DNA from 2 places in the Halanaerobium sp. DL-01 genome. Region 1 is predicted to be linked to the other one. Evidence: riboswitches for the same ligand, from Rfam matches in the RefSeq annotation. Region 1 holds a riboswitch; the other holds the start of a gene.

Region 1 (3,155 bases):
ACCCAGGTTAATTGTCCAACCTGCTGAAAACTGTGGTAGAGATGTTAAGGCAAGGCTTAAAACAAAGGCAGTAAGCCCCATTTTAGCAGGAATACTTTTAAATATGCCCAGTCCCAGAATTTTAGAGAATAAGTATTTTTTTTCATTTCTAAATGATTTTTCAAAGCTAATATGTATAGTTAAGAAATTTCGTCCATCATCCAGGGTTCCTCTATCAATTTCTTCAACTTCAATAGGAGTTTTAAAAAATGAAGAACTGCCCTCTAAAAGCCCTAAAAAATAATCGTACATTCCTCTTTTAGACTTATATGTCATTTCTATTTTATGGCCATTTAATTCTTTTGCCCGCAGGCGAGGAGGATTGGCTCCTGGAATCATTTCTGTTAACTGCAGATGTACGGTGTCCATCAACATTAAAAAGTTTTTTAAAGTACGATTGCTGAAATATGATGGAAACCAGTTTGAAAAAGTTTCAATATTTTTCTTCCCCATATCATGCCAGATTTCACCAGGCTTTTTACCTACCTCCTGTCCTATATATTTCATTAAATCCTTTGTTTTTTGATCTTCAATTGTTGTCATTGGTGTGATAATCAAATCCTCTTTAAATCCCGCTTTCTTTTTTGCTCTGCTGACTACTTCCTCTCCATAAGTTTTGGTAAGAGTTTTAAGCCAGGTCGAAACGACTGTTCCCTTCATATACTTCCCCCCAGTAATAATTTTAATTTCAAAATTTCAATAGAATTTTTTTCCTTTATCTTAAAACATAGTTTAAATAAAAATAGCTCAATAAATTAAGCTATATTAATAATAATTATTCGCGATTAAGGGAATAATACCTGCTTTAGAAGCAAAAAAATTTTAGGTACCTCCATTTGGGTACCAGGTACAAAATGGCCTTTTGGTACCAGGTACAGAAGACTGGTTTTGTACCTGGTACAGAAGGCAAGGCAGAAGGTGTTCGGATTCAGGTAAAAAAATACTTTCTTTTTGTGGTAAAATATAATATAATTAAACTAAAATGGGGAAGTTATAAATAAATATAAAAGCAAAACAGTTGAAAGGCTGTGACGCAAAAACATAAGTCTAAGGGGAAACCTATGATAGTTATGTTTACCTCAGGTGGGAAATTGCCGAAGTGATTATGCTAATGGCAATTTTTTTATTTTATAAACTATAGTTTATAAAAGATTAAAATTAAATTAGAAAAGTGCAGGGAAAATTAATATTCTGTTGAATTTTGTTATAACAGCAAAATAATTTACAAATTATTTCAAAAATCGATAAAAAATTTTATTGTGGGGTGATAATTTGGCTTTCGGAAACCGCAAAAAAATAGGAGAACTTTTATTAGACCATGAATATATAAATAGAGAACAGTTAGATTTAGCTTTAGAAAAGATGGAGAACACTGACAAAAAAATTGGGGAAGTTTTAGTTGAATTGGGGTATATTCGGGAAGAAGATTTAATAGAAGTTTTGGAATTTCAAAGAGGAATTCCACATGCAGATTTGGATAAATATTTTTTTGATCCTTCTCTATCAGAATTAATTCCCGAAAATATGGCACGAAGATATTTAGCAGTTCCTATTGAAAAAAAAGGGGAAAGCAAATTAAAAGTTGTAATGGCAGATCCAACAGATCTGGTAGCTATAGATGATTTAGAAATGTTAAGCAATTTAACTATTGAACCACTTTATGGTGCTCCTAATCAAATTCGTTCAGCTATAAATAGGCTGTATGGTAGTGAAGATATAGACATTTCCAATATTTTCGAAGATTTTAATTTAGATGATGTAGAAGATGTATCTGACAACCAAAATGAAGAGATATATGAAGAAGCAGAGCTCAGAGAGATGGTTGATGAAGCACCAATAATAAAATTGGCAAATTATATTATTTCTAAAGCCTATCAAAAAGGTGCAAGTGATATTCATATTGAGCCTGAAGAAAATAATATTAGAGTTCGATTCAGAATTGATGGTGTTTTGAAAAAGGAAATGACAGCACCCAAATCTTCTCATAGAGCTTTAGTTTCCAGAATTAAGATTATTGCTAATCTAGATATTACCGAACATCGAGTACCCCAGGATGGCCGAATAAAGATGATTTTTAAAGGAGAAAATCTGGATATGCGTGTTTCTACTTTACCAACAATTAAAGGGGAAAAGGTAGTTATTCGTCTTTTAGCAAGAAATACGAACCTTCTAGATTTAGATAATTTAGGCTTATCAGATTATAATAGAGTTAAATTTGGAAATTTAATCAAAAAACCGAATGGTGTTCTATTATTAACTGGACCAACTGGGAGTGGAAAGTCAACAACTCTTTTTGCAGCTTTAAATGAACTTAATAGCCCTAAAATAAATATCGTTACAATTGAAGATCCAGTTGAATATCAAATTTCTGGTATTAATCAGGTTCAGGCTAAGGTAAAGGCAGGATTAACTTTTGCTAAAACACTTAGGTCAATTTTAAGACAGGATCCAGATATAATAATGATTGGAGAAATGCGAGATGAAGAAACTGCAGAAATAGCTGTCCGATCTGCTTTAACTGGGCATCTCGTTTTTAGTACTCTCCATACAAACGATGCCGTTAGTTCAATTACTAGATTGGTTGATATTGGGTTAGCACCATATCTTGTAGCTGCTTCTTTAAATGGTGTAGTAGCTCAGAGGCTTGTTAGAAGGCTCTGTCCCTATTGTAAAGAAAAAAGAAAATTGGATAAGCTTGATTTAAAATACCTGGGAGATCCTGAAATTGAAGAAGCATATTTTGCAGTCGGTTGTGAAAAGTGTAATAATACTGGCTATAATGGACGTTTAGCAATTCAGGAAATTTTTGAGGTAGATAATAGGGTAAAAGAAATGATAAGTGATAATATTTCTAAAGAAAAAATAAGTGAATATGCAAAAAACAATGGAATGATAACTTTAAAAGAAGATGGAATTACCAAAATTAAAGCAGGAGAAACAGATGTTTCTGAGGTTGAAAGAATTATATATTAACGATAGATTGGAGAGTGATGTGATTGGAATTTGAAGAGCTATTAAAAATAATATCTCAGGAAGATCAGATTTCTGATCTTCATTTAACAGTATTTTCTCCCCCTTATATTAGGAAAAATGGGAAGCTTAGACCCTATGATAAG
Region 2 (3,155 bases), on a different contig from region 1:
GGTGATAGATAATCAAAATGTGGAAAAAATGTTGAAACTTATTTTTAACACTGATAGTCTTCCAGAAAAAAAGATGCAGATGTCTGCTTTAAATGAATTGGGAAATATATTGAGTGGAGCTTATCTTAGAGCAATAAATGATTTTACAGATCTAAATTTAAATCAATCTGTACCAGCTCTGGCTTTTGATATGGCTGCAGCTGTGCTGAGCTCTTCTGTAATTGATTACAGCCAGACAGAAGATTATATTCTTCTTTTGGAAACGGAATTTATTGCAGGAGATGAAAAGTTAGAGATATTTTATTTCTTTATTCCCGAAAAAGATTCGCTGGATATTCTTTTTGAGCGGCTGGGGGCTGATAGTGTTGATTAATCAGCAGACAGCAGAGAAAATTATCGTTAAAATGGCAGATTATGCAGTAGGAGAACAGGGCCTGCTGCTTGCCACACTGGGTCTTGGTTCATGTGTAGGGATTGCTCTTTATGACAGTTTTAGAAAGATAGGCGGTCTGATTCATATTATGCTGCCAGAAAATCCCGGTCAGAAAAAAATTGTTAAATATGCCGACACCGGTATACCTTTTCTGATTAGTGAGCTAGAAGATATGGGTGCTTCAAAAAGAAGGATGACAGCAAAAATTGTTGGTGGTGCTGGGATGTTTAAGTTTGAAGGTGGAGATCCTGTTATGCAGATTGGACGCAGAAATGTAGAAGCAGTGAAAAATATACTTAAAGAAGAAAATATCAAAATAATCGGGGAAGATGTTGGGAAAGATTATGGTAGATCTATGTATTTTTATTTAGATGATGGAAAGGTAGAAGTAAAGTCATTTAGTCGGGATTTGTTAATAATTTGAAAAAATTATATTTTGACATTGTAAATAAAAATATAATCTGTTATTATAATAAATAATGGCGGCTATAATTCTCAGAGGAGGTAATCATTAAATGCCAAGAGTATTAGTAGTGGACGACGCAGCATTTATGCGCTTGAATTTAAAAAATATATTAAAAGATGAATTTGAAGTTGTAGGTGAAGCAGAAAACGGTAAACAGGCTGTAGAACTATATCAGGAATTAGAGCCGGATATTGTTACTATGGATATAACAATGCCTGTTATGGATGGTCTGGAAGCAATTAAAGCAATTCAGGATATTGATCCTGATGCACAGATAGTTGTCTGCAGTGCAATGGGACAGCAGAAAATTGTTATTCAGGCAATTGAAATGGGAGCAAAAGACTTTATAGTTAAACCATTTAAAAAAGATAGGGTTATGGAATCTTTAAAAAAATTAATATAAAAATAGGATTTTGAGATTATATATCCAATATTATAATAAATAAGAAGAGTTATTATTAGAGTAAAAATTACATATTACGCTATTTTTTAATAAAATAACTTTATTTTACGTTTTAATCTTATTTATTTTTGGCAAAATCGGTGAAAACCGGTGACGCAAAGCTATGGGTCTAATACAAAATGACTGCCAGGCTGCAAAAGCTATTTTTTAATTCTATAGCTGATGCTGCTGTAGAATTTTCTTTTATATGGAGGTGGTTTTTTGACAGATTATATTTCATTAATAACAGCTGCTTTAGATGGAGCCTCCAGACGTGGTGAGTTAATTGCAAATAATATTGCAAATGCAACTACTCCTGGATATAAAAGGCAGGATATTAATTTTCAGCAAGTACTGAAAAGACAAATGAATGGAAGTCAGAATGGTACCAGGTTACGATTGGACACCACTGATAAAAATCATATTTCTGCTCCTGGTGTAAAAAATAATGATTCTTTTAAAAAAAGCAGTTTTTTAGAAAAAAGTAATAAAAATGGAAGTTACAGAAATGATAAAAATAATGTAGATATAGATGTAGAGGTGGCAGAAATGGCGAAAAATAGCATTTATTATAATGTTCTTACAAGGAGAGCTGCTGCAAGATTCTCCACACTTAATCAGGTTATAGAAAAAGGGGGTAGTTAGATTTGTTTAGTGGAATAGATATTAGTGCATCTGGTTTAACTGCTCAGAGATTGAGAATGGATATAATTTCTGGGAATATAGCCAATGTGGAAACTACCAGAACAGAAGATGGTGGTCCATACAGGCGAAAAGTTGCTGTTTTTCAGGAAAAGCTGCAAAATAAAATGTCAGTTTTTGGTTCTGGCTTATCTGTCCTAAATGATAACGCTAACGATAAAGGTGTAGAAGTTAAAGAGATTAGAGAAGACCAGAGCCCCTTTAAAATTGAATACAGACCCAACCACCCTGATGCAGATGAGGATGGTTATTTGCGGCTTCCCAATATAAGTATTATGACAGAAATGATAAATATGATAGATGCAACTAGAGCTTATGAAGCTAATGTTCAGGCAATTTCTAACTACAAGAACATGGCAGCAAGTGCTCTGGATATCAGCAGATAGGAGGAATTACATTGCTGGATAAAATGGGAATTAACCCTGCAACAGATATTTTTGAACATTATTCTCTAGAAAACAAGGAAAAAGAAAATACAAAAAGTGATTTTAAAAATCTTTTCAAAGAGAAAATTATGGAAGTAAACAACCTTCAAAAAAATTCGGAAGAGATGACAGCCAAATTTGCTGCCGGTGAAACAGATAATATTCATCAGGTGATGATAGCTGGAGAAAAGGCTAAAATAGCTTTAAATTTAACCACAGCCGTGCAGAATAAAATTGTGGAAGCATATAAAGAAGTTATGAGAATACAGGTATAATATATATTAATATTAATTTTTACAGAAAAATCAGCAATTTATATTAATGAATTTTCTTTGAGAGAGGTATTAAGATGGCCGATTTTTTTAATAAATATAGAGAAGAATTTAACAAAGTATGGGGAAAATTAAATAATAATATAAAAATCATAATAATTGTAAGTACTATTCTCCTTGCAGCTGGTTTCGGCTATCTAATAATAAGGGGTAGTACAGCAAATTATAAACCCCTTTATACTAATCTTACGACACGGGATACTGCTGCCATTGTCGAAAAATTAAAAGAAGACCAGGTAGATTACAAACTGTCAGGTAATGGCTCCACAATTCTGGTTCCAGAAGATCAGCTGTATCAGTTAAGGATAGAACTTGCTGGAGCAGGACTGCCTGATCAAGGAGTTGTGGGATTTGA

What was found. A riboswitch is a leader RNA that binds a small molecule or an ion and turns the genes downstream of it on or off. The one in region 1 is predicted to bind cyclic di-GMP.
Region 2: linked by a shared signal. The riboswitch ahead of flgB (flagellar basal body rod protein FlgB) and the one ahead of DER71_RS09630 (GspE/PulE family protein) in region 1 are both predicted to bind cyclic di-GMP.

Annotation. Positions count from the first base shown of each region.
Region 1 covers NZ_QPJN01000030.1:10,681-13,835, reverse strand. The annotation lists gene DER71_RS09635 (heme NO-binding domain-containing protein) at 1-699, opposite strand, end outside; gene DER71_RS11985 (hypothetical protein) at 894-1,040, shown strand; cyclic di-GMP riboswitch class I at 1,038-1,121, shown strand; gene DER71_RS09630 (GspE/PulE family protein) at 1,312-3,012, shown strand; gene DER71_RS09625 (type IV pilus twitching motility protein PilT) at 3,036-3,155, shown strand, end outside.
Region 2 covers NZ_QPJN01000013.1:24,127-27,281, forward strand. The annotation lists gene DER71_RS06035 (chemotaxis protein CheC) at 1-373, shown strand, start outside; gene DER71_RS06040 (chemotaxis protein CheD) at 363-857, shown strand; gene DER71_RS06045 (response regulator) at 949-1,302, shown strand; cyclic di-GMP riboswitch class I at 1,423-1,501, shown strand; gene flgB (flagellar basal body rod protein FlgB) at 1,564-1,986, shown strand; gene flgC (flagellar basal body rod protein FlgC) at 1,989-2,429, shown strand; gene fliE (flagellar hook-basal body complex protein FliE) at 2,441-2,743, shown strand; gene fliF (flagellar basal-body MS-ring/collar protein FliF) at 2,818-3,155, shown strand, end outside.